3 regions of the Serratia sp. 121840015-1 genome follow, and region 2 is predicted to be linked to each of the others. Evidence: predicted binding sites of a transcription regulator. Region 2 holds the regulator's gene; each other region holds the start of a gene.

Region 1 (4,194 bases), on a different contig from region 2:
CCACCGGCCTGAACGTGATGGGGCCGGAGCGCGGCCTGGCGCTGGCCAATCTGCTCGGTATCCCGGTGTTCATGATCGTGAAAACCGCCGACGGGTTTGAGGAGCGTTATTCGGACGCGTTCAAACCCTACCTGAAAAAGCGTTCGTGAGGTTGCTATGCTGACGGTATTCGCCGCCACCTTCGTGTTGTTCCTGCTGATCGTCGGCGGGATGTCGCTGGGCTACGTGTTCAAACGCAAAAGCCTGCAGGGCAGCTGCGGCGGCATCACCGCATTGGGGATGGAGAAAGTCTGCGACTGCCCGGAACCTTGCGATGCGCGTAAAAAGCGCGAAGCCAAAGCGGCGCAGCGGCGCGAGCAGTTGGACAAGCACCGCATTCTGTAGCTGTAGCGAAAACCCGGCCAAGGCCGGGTTTTTTATTTCGCCTTACGGAAGCTTTTAGCCTCGGCCGGTGAGTTAACCATCACGCCGTCGGCGCCCAGCGCCAGCGCCTGCTGATACTCCTGTGGCGAGTTGACGCCGAACAGGATGATGTGCGCCGGGCCCTGCGAGCGGAAGCAGTCCATCGACTCTTTATCCCAGGTCAGAAACGCCTTCGAACGCCCTTCGCCGAGGGTATATTTCTCCACCACTTCCACCTCGCGCTTCAGCTCCAGCCCGTACCAGCGCGGCTGCCGGTTATCCGGTTTGACGTCGCACTGGTGCGCCATGGTGACGTTGGCCAGCAGCGTGCGGGTCTCGTCGCGGCTTTCGAAGCGCGGGATGGCTGGCGGCAGCGCCTGCAGGTATTTGGCGTCGGTGGAGTAGACGCGGATGCGGTTCAGGCTGTCGGTGCTCTCCAGCGTCGCCAGCAGCGCCTGGCCAAACTGCGCCGGATCGGCGTCCGGGGATTTGATGTCCAGATAGAAGGTGACGTGCGGAAACGCTTTAAGCACGTCGTCCAGCCGCGGAATGCCGATGCCCTGGCCGCGGAACGGGTGCGCATCTCCCCTGGCGAAGGCCCAGCCGGCGTCGGTCTCGGCCAGCTGCGCGGCGGTATAGGCAGAGACCGGGCCCTGCCGGTTGGTCAACGCTTTCAGATCCGAAGGGCGATACAGCACGATGACGCCGTCTTTGGATTCTTGCAGGGTGATCCAGATGGCGTCGGCGCCGTTTTTCAGCGCGGTTTCGATGGCGATGCGGGTGTTCTCCGGCGCATCGGCGGTGCCGCCGCGGTGGGCGACGATCGCCGGCGCGTGACCGGCAGCGCTGGCCGCCAGCGCGCTCAGCGACAGCGCGGAAGCCAGCAGCAAATAAGAAAATCTGATCATGTAGGGTACCTTGTCGTTATCGTTGTGGTGAGCCGCACGGGATGGCGGAAATCATACTATTGAAAAATTAAGCTTTTTTAACAACGCGGAAATATCTGGCGGAAACGGTGCTTTCGTCGAATCCTGCGGCCTTGAGCTTTCGGTATCTGACTGTATACTTATACAGTGTTACTGGAGGGTGCGATGCGTAAAATCATTCATGTCGATATGGACTGCTTCTTCGCGGCAGTGGAAATGCGCGACGATCCCAGCCTGCGCGATATCCCGCTGGCGATTGGCGGCAGCGCCGATCGCCGCGGGGTGATCAGCACCGCCAACTACCCGGCGCGGCGCTACGGCGTACACAGCGCCATGTCCACGGCAATGGCGCTCAAGCTGTGCCCGCACCTCACCCTGTTGCCGGGGCGCATGGCGGCCTACAAAGAGGCCTCGCTGCATATCCGCGAAATCTTCGCCCGGTATACTCCGCTGATCGAGCCGCTGTCGCTCGATGAAGCCTACCTCGACGTGACCGACAGCCCGCAATGCAATGGCTCGGCAACGCTGATCGCCCAGGAGATCCGCCAGGCGATCGCCGACGAACTGAACCTCACCGCCTCGGCCGGCGTTGCGCCGATCAAGTTTCTCGCCAAAATCGCCTCCGAGATAAACAAGCCGAACGGGCAATACGTGATCACGCCGGCGCAGGTGCCGGCGTTTTTGCAACAGCTGCCGCTCAGCAAGATCCCCGGCGTCGGCAAGGTGACCGCCAAGCGGCTGGAAGAGGTGGGGCTTATCACCTGCGCCGACGTGCAGCAATACGATTTGGCGCAGCTGCTCAAGCGCTTCGGCAAATTCGGCCGGGTGCTGTGGGAGCGGTGCCAGGGCATCGATCGGCGCGAAATCTCGGCGGAGCGGCTGCGCAAATCGGTGGGGGTGGAGCGCACGCTGGCGGAGGATATTCACGACTGGGAAGACTGCGAAACGCTGATTATCGACAAACTCTATCCCGAGCTGGAGATGCGGCTGCGCAAGGTGAAGCCGGATCTGCAGATCGCCCGGCAGGGCGTGAAGCTGAAGTTTCAGGATTTTCAGCAAACCACCCAGGAGCACGTGTTCCCGGTGCTGAACCGGCAGGATTTGCTGGAGGTGGCGCGGCAGGCGTGGCGCGAGCGGCGTGAAGGGCGCGGCGTGCGGCTGGTGGGGCTGCATGTGACGCTGCTCGATCCGCAGCTGGAGCGGCAGCTGGCACTGCCTTGGGAATAAAAAAGCCGGCGGTCGCCGGCTTTTTGCGTTAAGCGCGCAGCTTACGCGCGCTCAGGGATCGCTTTCAGCAGCGAGGTCAGCAGCTTCCAGTACAGACCGACGCTTTCGATATGCACCTGTTCATCCGGCGAGTGCGGGCCGGTGATGGTTGGCCCGATCGATACCATGTCCATGTTTGGATACGGCTTTTTGAACAGACCGCATTCCAGACCGGCGTGGATCACCATGATGTTCGGCGTCTTGTTGAACAGCTCCTGATACAGCTCGCGCACCAGGTGCATCACCGGCGAGTCGGCGTCCGGCTGCCAGCCCGGGTAGCCGCCCTTCGGCGCCACCTTGGCACCGGCCAGCTGGCCCAACGCGGTCAGCATCTCGACCACATAGTCTTTGCCGCTGTCGATCAGGGAGCGGATCAGGCAGATGATTTCCGCTTCGTTTTCGCTGGTGGTGACCACGCCGACGTTCAGTGAGGTTTCCACCACGCCTTTTACCGCGTCGCTCATGCGGATCACGCCGTTCGGCGTGCCGTTCAGCAGCGCCAGGAAGCGCTGCTGGCTGTCGGCGCTCAGCGCCTGCGAAGCGCTGGTGGTCGGCTCCAACAGTACGGTGATGTTCTTCTCTTTGGCGGAGAGTTCGTTCTGCAGCACCGCCAGGAACTCCTGGCTCAGGGCTTTCAGCGCGTCGGCCTTGTCCGCCGGCACCGCAACCACCGCGGAGGCTTCACGCGGGATGGCGTTGCGCAGGGTGCCGCCGTTCAGATCCAGCACGCGCAGGTTCAGCGCCGCCGCATGGGCGAACAGGAAGCGCGCCAGCAGCTTGTTGGCGTTGCCCAGCCCGACGTGGATCTCGGCGCCGGAGTGGCCGCCTTTCAGGCCCTTGAGCGTCAGCTTCAGGGTTTGGTAACCGGCCGGTACCGCTTCGCGCTGCAGCGGCAGGGTAGTGATGAAGTCGATACCGCCGGCGCAACCCATATAGATTTCGCCTTCCTCTTCGGAATCGGTATTGATCAGGATGTCCGCCTGCAGCCAGTTCGGCTGCAGCCCGAAGGCGCCGTCCATACCCGCTTCTTCGGTCATGGTCAGCAGCACTTCCAGCGGGCCGTGCTCTACGCTGTCGTCGGCCAGCACCGCCAGGGCGGAGGCCATGCCGATGCCGTTGTCGGCGCCCAGCGTGGTGCCGCGCGCTTTCACCCACTCGCCGGCGATATAAGGCTGGATCGGATCCTTGGCAAAGTCGTGCACGGTGTCGTTATTCTTTTGCGGCACCATGTCCAGGTGCGCCTGCAGCGCGACCGGCTTGCGGTTTTCCATGCCTTTGGTGGCCGGCTTGCGCAGCAGGATATTGCCGACCCGATCGCGCTCGGCGTGCAGGTTCTTTTCTTTGGCCCAGGTGAGGATGTGCTGCGCCAGCGCTTCTTCATGATAAGAAGGGTGTGGGATAGAACAGATCTTGGCGAAAATATCCCACAGCGGCTGTGGCGAAAGCTGAGACAATTCAGACACTATAAGTCTCCTGTGACGGCAGGCTCCGACAGGACGGGCGTGCCGCGCGGTTAAGGTGAGTGGGCATCTGTGCGTCGTGGCACGATCATCAGAGAATATCACTTTATTTCCGGCGGTGCGCGCCCCGTATTGTGCGG
Region 2 (4,194 bases):
GGCGTATTCGGCGATGGCGGTTGCCGCCGCCGCCCCTCGCACGTTCCAGCCCAGGCCCATCACCAGCCAGATATCCAGCACGATGTTCAGCAGGTTGCCGACAATCAGCAGGATCACCGGCGCACGCACATACTGCACGCCGAGCAGCCAGCCCAGCAGCACCAGATTAGCCAGCGCCGCCGGCGCGCTCAGCCAACGGATCTCAAGAAAACGCCGCGCCTGTTCCAGCACCTCGCCATTGCCACCGACGATCCGCAGCGCCAGTTCGATCAGCGGATAGCGCAACAGGACGATCGCCACCCCGGCCAGCAGCGCCAGCAGAAGCGGCTGCATAAAGGCGCGCGCCAGCGCCTGCGGGTTCTGTGCCCCCAGCGCCTGCGCCGCCAGGCCGGTGGTGCTCATGCGCAGGAACAACAGCAGCATGAACAGGAAGCTGGTCGCCACCGCGCCGATCGCGACGCCCCCCAGGTAGATCGGGCTGTCGAGGTGGCCGATCACCGCGGTGTCCACCAGCCCGAGCAGCGGTACGGTGATATTGGAGAAAATCATCGGCAGAGCCAGGCGCCACAGGGCTTTATCGGTGTCGCTGGTGAAGGCGGAAATCAAGCGCATGATGAGATGTTCCCGTAGCAGTGGCGAAGGGCAAGGTCAGAAACAAAAACGCCCCAGAACAGGGGCGATTGATACAAGAGGCGGCACTGAGAGTGCGACGATTAAATCCAGTCACCGTTGCGGATCACGCCGACCGCCAGCCCTTCGATAGTGAAATTCTGCTGGCGCAGATCGACCACGATCGGTTGGAATTCGTTGTTCTCCGGCAGCAGCTCGACCACGTTGCCGTGTTTTTTCAGGCGCTTGACCGTCACTTCGTCTTCGATGCGCGCCACCACGACCTGGCCGTTGCGCACGTCTTGCGTTTTGTGCACCGCCAGCAGATCGCCGTCCAGAATGCCGATGTCACGCATCGACATGCCGTTCACCCGCAGCAGGAAATCGGCGCTCGGTTTAAACAGGGAAGGATCCACCTGGTAGTGCCCTTCGATGTGCTGCTGCGCCAGCAGCGGCTCGCCGGCGGCGACGCGGCCGATCAGCGGCAGCCCTTCTTCTTCTTCCATCAACAGGCGGATACCGCGCGAGGCACCGGAGACGATTTCGATCACGCCTTTGCGTGCCAGCGCCTTCAGGTGTTCTTCGGCGGCGTTAGGCGAGCGGAACCCCAGACGCATCGCGATCTCGGCACGCGTTGGCGGCATGCCCGTTTGCGAAATATGATCGCGAATCAGATCGTAGACCTCTTGCTGTCTGGTAGTTAATGCTTTCATTCCGCCCCCTGTTTGTTTATACAGTCTTGCTGTGAGTATATACAGGTAAGCGCGGATTGGGAACCGAAGAATAAATAAAAATCAGTCAGTAGGCGCCTTTCGTCAGCCAAAATGCTGCCATAAGACCGTGCCCCAAACGAACAGCGCCAGCACGATCGCCAGCGACACCGCCGCCGATCCCATGTCCTTGGCCCGGCCGGACAGTTCGTGATGTTCGCTGCCGATGCGATCCACCACCGCCTCGATCGCGCTGTTCAGGATCTCGACGATCATCACCAGCGCTACCGATCCGATCAATAAAATGCGCGCTATCGCACCCACATCCAGCCAGACAGCCAGTATGATAGCCAGCAGGGTGACCACCAGTTCCTGGCGGAAAGCCGCTTCGTGCTGCCAGGCGGCGGAAAGCCCTTTATAGGAATAGCCGGCGGCCTTGATGATGCGGGTCAGTCCGGTTGCTTGGTTTGCCATGTTTTCGTGCCTTTCTCAGAGGTCGGTCATAATAAAAAGAGTCTAGAACAGTCCGCGCTGACGGCTCTCGGTTTTCGAACACCACAGATCTGCTACCCGGTTTCTGGTATGCTTGCGGCGCATTGCTAACAAGAGGCTTCACGTTGTTTATGTCAGGTTGGCGTAAAATTTATTATAAAATATTGAATTTACCACTTAAATTGTTGGTAAGAAGTAAGGTCATCCCTTCAGATCCGGTTACCGAGCTAGGGTTGGATCCCTCACGGCCGATTTTGTATGTTTTACCTTACAATTCCAAGGCGGATTTGCTGACGCTGCGCACCCAGTGCCTGGCGCAGGATCTGCCCGATCCGCTCAACTCGCTGGAGATCGACGGCACCGTGCTGCCGAGCTACGTGTTCATTCACGACGGCCCGCGCGTGTTCCGCTACTACACCCCGAAAGAAGAGTCGGTAAAGCTGTTCCACGACTATCTGGATCTGCACCGCAGCAATCCGGATCTCGACATTCAGATGCTGCCGGTTTCGGTGATGTTCGGCCGCTCGCCGGGCCGCGAAGGCCACGGCACGCCGCACCTGCGTCTGTTGAACGGCGTGCAGAAATTCTTCGCCGTGCTGTGGCTCGGCCGCGACAGCTTCGTGCGTTTCTCCAACACCGTTTCGCTGCGCCGCATGGCCACCGAGCACGGCACGGATAAAACCATCGCGCAGAAACTGGCGCGCGTGGCGCGCATGCACTTCTCGCGTCAGCGCCTGGCCGCGGTAGGCCCGAGCCTGCCGGCCCGCCAGGATCTGTTCAACAAGCTGTTGGCGTCCAAAGCGATCGAAAAAGCGGTCGAGGACGAAGCGCGCAGCAAGAAGATCTCGCACGAAAAGGCCCAGCAGAACGCCATCGCGCTGATGGAAGAGATCGCCGCCGATTTCTCCTACGAAACCGTGCGCCTGTCCGACCGCGTGCTGAGCTGGACCTGGAACCGGCTGTATCAGGGCATCAACGTCACCAACGCCGAGCGCGTGCGCCAGCTGGCGCAGGACGGCCACGAGATCGTCTACGTGCCCTGCCACCGCAGCCACATGGACTACCTGCTGCTGTCCTACGTGCTGTATCACCAGGGCCTGGTGCCGCCGCACATCGCCGCCGGCATCAACCTCAACTTCTGGCCGGCCGGCCCGATCTTCCGCCGCCTGGGCGCGTTCTTCATCCGCCGCACCTTCAAGGGCAACAAGCTGTACTCGACGGTGTTCCGCGAATACCTCGGCGAGCTGTTCACCCGCGGCTACTCGGTGGAATACTTCGTGGAAGGTGGCCGTTCCCGCACCGGGCGTCTGCTGGAGCCGAAGACCGGCACCCTGTCGATGACCATCCAGGCGATGCTGCGCGGCGGCACCCGTCCGATCACGCTGGTGCCGATTTACATCGGTTACGAACACGTGATGGAAGTGGGCACCTACGCCAAAGAGCTGCGCGGCGCCACCAAGGAAAAAGAGAGCCTGCCGCAGATGCTGCGCGGCCTGCGCAAGCTGCGCAATCTGGGCCAGGGTTATGTCAACTTCGGCGAGCCGCTGCCGTTGACCGCTTACCTCAACCAGCACGTGCCGCAGTGGCGCGAGTCTATCGATCCGATCGAAGCTCAGCGCCCAAGCTGGCTGACGCCGACGGTCAACGATCTGGCCGGCCAGATCATGGTGCGCATCAACAACGCCGCCGCGGCCAACGCCATGAACCTGTGTTCCACCGCGCTGCTGGCTTCGCGCCAGCGTTCGCTAACCCGCGAACAGCTGGTCGAACAGCTCGAGTGCTACCTGCAGCTGATGCGCAACGCGCCTTACGCACGTGACGTCACCGTACCGACGCAAACGCCGGACGAGCTGCTGGATCACGCGCTGAACATGAACAAGTTCGAGGTGGAAAAGGACAACATCGGCGACATCATCATCCTGCCGCGTGAGCAGGCGGTGCTGATGACCTATTACCGCAACAACATCCACCACCTGCTGGTGCTGCCGTCGCTGATCGCCAGCATCGTGATGCATCATCGCCGGGTATCGCGCGCCGAACTGCTGCGTCAAATCGGCATGATCTACCCGATGCTGAAAGCCGAGCTGTTCCTGCATAACGACAAGGAACAGCTGCCGGAGGTGCTGCAGCCGGTGATCGACGAGCTGATCCGCCAACAGCTGATCTGCGACAAAGGCGACGAGCTGGTGCTGAACCCGGCGCGCATTCGCCCGCTGCAGCTGCTGGCCGCCGGGGTGCGCGAAACCCTGCAACGCTACGCCATCACCATGTCGATCCTCAGCGCCAACCCGAGCATCAACCGCGGCGCGCTGGAGAAAGAGAGCCGCATCATGGCGCAGCGTCTGTCGGTGCTGCACGGCATCAACGCGCCGGAGTTCTTCGA
Region 3 (4,194 bases), on a different contig from region 2:
TGATCGTCAACCGCACCCAGCAAGAGATCCCGAACGCCGAGACCATGAAAAACACCGAAAGCAAAGCGGTGCAGATCGTGGTGGACGCCGCCCGCCGCCTGCTGTAATCGCCTTTCCCCCAACGGGCCGCCGACGCGGCCCGTTTTTCCATTCGCGGCGAATCTGTTACGGTGATACTCCTCAGCGCTGCACCGATGGCTGCCGCGCGTTGTCATAACAAAAACAACGAGGACGTTTATGACCGCCCAGATCCTGCTTCATCCTTCGCTCGCGCCGCTCGACGGCGGCATCAATTTCCGCGACTTCGGCGGCAACGGCGTGGCCGACGGGCGCCGCATCAAGCGCGGCCTGCTGTTCCGCTCCGGTTCCCTCGAGCGGCTGACGGAAAACGACTGCACCTTTCTCGCCGGCGTGCCGGTGCGCTCGGTGCTGGACTACCGCGATGCCGACGAGGTGCAGGCCAAGCCGGATATTCTGTGGAATGGCGCCGATTATCACCACGTGCCGGCCAACCCGCTGAGCAGCGAAGTCAACGCCAACCTGGAGAAGCTCACCAACGAGACGCTGGCCGCCTTCGATGCCCGCGCGTTCATGCTGGAGCTGTATCGCCGCCTGCCGTTCGGCAATGCGGCCTATCAGCGGCTGGCGCAGCTGTTGAGCAATCCTGGCGGCGGCGCCATCGTACAGCACTGCGCGGTCGGCAAGGATCGCACCGGGGTCGGTTCGGCACTGGTGCTGTTCGCGCTGGGGGCCGACGAAGCGACGGTGCTGGAAGACTATCTGCTGACCGAAACCACGCTGGCCACTTTCCGCGAGCAGATGCTGGATCAGCTGTCTATCAAGCTGAATGCGGCGGCGCTGGAGCAATTCGCCTACGTGCTCAGCGCGCGCGAGGAGTTCCTGATGACGGCGTTGGGCTGCATCCGTCAGCAATACGGTTCCACCGACCGCTGGCTGGAAGCGGAATACGGCCTGGGCGCAGCCCAGCGCGAAGCGCTGCAGGCGTTCTACCTCGAGTAAATCGCCGCGCGTTTAGCCGGGGTTTAACTCGCCCCGGCCTATCCTAGGCGGCGAATTATCGCGTATCAGGAGCCCCGCATTGAGCCTCAATGACGTTATCAACTGGGTCAGCGACGTCGTGCGTCAGCACGAAGGCTGGGCCATTCCCATCATCTTTTTCCTGGCGTTCGGCGAGTCGCTGGCGTTTTTGTCGCTGCTGCTGCCGGCCACGGTGATCCTGCTGGCGCTGGGCGCGCTGATCGGCGAAAGCGGCATCGCCTTTTGGCCGATTTGGGCCGCTGCCGCCGTCGGGGCGTTTTTCGGCGACTGGCTCTCTTACTGGATCGGCTATCACTATCAGGACCGGGTGGCGCATATGTGGCCGCTGTCGCGCAATCCGCAGCTGCTGGCGCGCGGCCACGCGTTCTTTGAACGCTGGGGCGTGCTGGGCATCTTCATCGGCCGCTTTTTCGGCCCGCTGCGCGCCGTGGTGCCGCTGGTGGGCGGCATTTGCGGCATGCCGCAGCGTTATTTCCAGTTAGCCAACGTCACGTCGGCGATGATCTGGGCGTTCGGCATTCTGGCGCCGGGGGCATTCGGCATCAAGTGGCTCAGCCAGTGGCTGGGCTGATTTCTCGCTAAATTGCGCAGCGCCGCGCAATATTGTGCGCGGCGGGCAAAATCAGGCTGGACATCCATACAGGCTCCCCTTAACGTGACGGGCAATGGGCGTGCGAAACGCCGGAACGGCAAGGTGCAACAGGAGGCAGGGTGGATACCAGTCTGATTTATGGGATTGGCGGCGTAACGATCGGCATGCTGTTGGGGTGGTTGATCGCCAGTCTGCGGGTGCAACAGACGAATGCGCAGCATGAAACCGAGCTGCGGTTGCTGGAGCAAGCGTTGCAGCAGGCGCAGCAGGAAACGGCGGCGCGGCAGGAGGCTCTGCAGCGCCACGAGCAGCAGCTGCGGCAGAGCGAGCTGGAGCTGCGTAACCTGCACAGCCAGCTGGCGGCCGGGCATGAAAAGCTTCAACAGCTCAACCATTGGCACAACGAATGCGAATTGCTCAATCAGGAGCTGCGCGCCCAGCGCGAGGTTAACAGCGCGCAGGAGGCCGAGCTGCGCGAAGTCACCATCCGTCTGGAAGAGACGCGCATGGCGGCGGAGGAGAAGCAGCGCCTGCTTATCAACAGCGAACAACGCCTCACCACCCAGTTTGAAAACCTCGCCAACCGCATTTTTGAACACAGCGGCCGCAAGGTGGACGAGCAAAATAAGCAAAGCTTGGATCGGTTGCTGCTGCCGCTGCGTGAACAGCTGGACGGTTTCCGCCGTCAGGTGCAGGACAGCTTTGGTCAGGAGGCGCGGGAACGTCACACGCTGACGCACGAAATACGTAATCTGCAGCAGTTGAACGCACAGATGGCGCGCGAGGCCATTAACCTCACCAAGGCGCTTAAAGGCGACAACAAAACGCAGGGCAACTGGGGCGAAGTGGTGCTGAGCCGGGTGCTGGAGGCCTCCGGCCTGCGCGAAGGGCACGAGTATGAAACGCAGGTCAACGTGCGGGTGGATCACCAGAGCCGCATGCAGCCCGATGTGATCGTGCGCCTGCCGCAGGGCAAGGACGTGGTGATCGACGCCAAGATGTCGCTGATCGCCTACGAGCGCTATTTCAACGGTGAAGACGAGGTGGAGCGCGAAGCGGCGCTGAGCGAACATATCGCCTCGCTGCGCGGCCACATTCGCATGCTGGGCCGCAAGGATTATCAGCAGCTGCCGGGACTGCGCTCGCTGGATTATGTGCTGATGTTCATTCCGGTGGAGCCCGCCTTCCTGCTGGCTATCGATCGCGAACCGGAGCTGATCAGCGAAGCGCTCAAGCACAACATCATGCTGGTCAGCCCGACCACGTTGCTGGTGGCGCTGCGCACTATCACCAACCTGTGGCGCTATGAGCATCAAAGTCAGAACGCCCAGCGCATCGCCGATCGCGCGGCGAAACTGTATGACAAGATGCGGCTGTTCGTGGACGATATGTCCGCGCTGGGGCAGAGCCTGGACAAAGCGCAGGGCAGTTATCGTCAGGCGATGAACAAACTGAGCGAAGGCCGTGGTAACCTTATCGGCCAAATTGAAGGTTTCCGCGCGTTGGGGGTTGAGGTCAAACGGCCGATCAACCCGCTGCTGACGCAGCAAGCCGGCGCGCAACACGATGAAGCGGAAGAGGCGAACGACGATGATGTCGCCGCGCTGCCGCAGACGAAAGACGATGACGATACCGCCGGGGAACCGGGCTTCGTTTCGCACGGCTGAGGCCGTGGCGAGGTGGGGTATTCCCCAGGCTTCTGGTACACTCATCCACACAAAATTGACTGAATAGCAGGCAGGACAATGGCAGATCAACCGCAGGAAACCACCGATTTCGGTTTTCGCACCGTCGCTAGAGACGAAAAACAGGCCATGGTGGCGGACGTTTTTCATTCGGTAGCGGCAAAGTATGACGTGATGAACGACCTGATGTCGTTCGGCATCCACCGTATCTGGAAGCGTTTCACCATTGACTGCAGCGGCGTGCGCCGTGGGCAGCGCGTGCTGGATCTGGCCGGCGGTACCGGCGATCTGGCGGCCAAGTTCTCCCGCATGGTCGGCGAGCAGGGGCAGGTGGTGCTGGCGGACATCAACGATTCGATGCTGAAGATGGGACGCGAGAAGCTGCGCGATCGCGGCATCGTCGGCAACATCAATTACGTGCAGGCCAACGCCGAAGCGCTGCCGTTCCCGGACAATTACTTCGATTGCATCACCATCTCCTTTGGCCTGCGCAACGTCACCGACAAAGACAAAGCGCTGCGCTCGATGTTCCGCGTACTGAAGCCGGGCGGCCGCCTGCTGGTGCTGGAATTCTCCAAGCCGCTGCTGGCGCCGCTGAGCAAAGCTTACGATGCCTACTCGTTCCACGTATTGCCGAAGATCGGCGAGCTGGTGGTGAAGGATCCGGACAGCTACCGCTACCTGGCGGAATCGATCCGCATGCACCCCGATCAGGAAACTCTGAAGGGCATGATGGGCAACGCCGGTTTTGAAAACGTCACCTATTTCAACCTGACCGGTGGGATTGTCGCCCTGCATCGCGGCTTCAAGTTCTGATAGGGAGATGCCGATGCTGTTTACCCCTCTGCTGACCGGTGC

The links. Region 2 encodes LexA, which represses DNA repair genes until DNA is damaged. Its sites were predicted from a motif close to TNCTGTATGTACATACAGNA; they were not measured.
Region 1: a site for LexA is predicted at 1,459-1,478, ahead of dinB (DNA polymerase IV). Genes of this name have one in related genera too.
Region 3: a site for LexA is predicted at 1,685-1,704, ahead of rmuC (DNA recombination protein RmuC). Genes of this name have one in related genera too.

Annotation. Positions count from the first base shown of each region.
Region 1 is NZ_JBSEYF010000003.1:41,820-46,013, forward strand. Features, by position in the region: gene ACUXAC_RS16445 (FAD:protein FMN transferase) at 1-149, shown strand, start outside; gene nqrM ((Na+)-NQR maturation NqrM) at 157-384, shown strand; gene ACUXAC_RS16455 (glycerophosphodiester phosphodiesterase family protein) at 417-1,310, opposite strand; gene dinB (DNA polymerase IV) at 1,494-2,555, shown strand; gene pepD (beta-Ala-His dipeptidase) at 2,597-4,057, opposite strand.
Region 2 is NZ_JBSEYF010000004.1:53,141-57,334, reverse strand. Features, by position in the region: gene dinF (MATE family efflux transporter DinF) at 1-612, opposite strand, end outside; gene lexA (transcriptional repressor LexA) at 714-1,322, opposite strand; gene ACUXAC_RS18470 (diacylglycerol kinase) at 1,425-1,793, opposite strand; gene plsB (glycerol-3-phosphate 1-O-acyltransferase PlsB) at 1,943-4,194, shown strand, end outside.
Region 3 is NZ_JBSEYF010000006.1:266,663-270,856, forward strand. Features, by position in the region: gene udp (uridine phosphorylase) at 1-107, shown strand, start outside; gene ACUXAC_RS22880 (tyrosine-protein phosphatase) at 238-1,020, shown strand; gene ACUXAC_RS22885 (DedA family protein) at 1,100-1,630, shown strand; gene rmuC (DNA recombination protein RmuC) at 1,771-3,318, shown strand; gene ubiE (bifunctional demethylmenaquinone methyltransferase/2-methoxy-6-polyprenyl-1,4-benzoquinol methylase UbiE) at 3,397-4,152, shown strand; gene ubiJ (ubiquinone biosynthesis protein UbiJ) at 4,166-4,194, shown strand, end outside.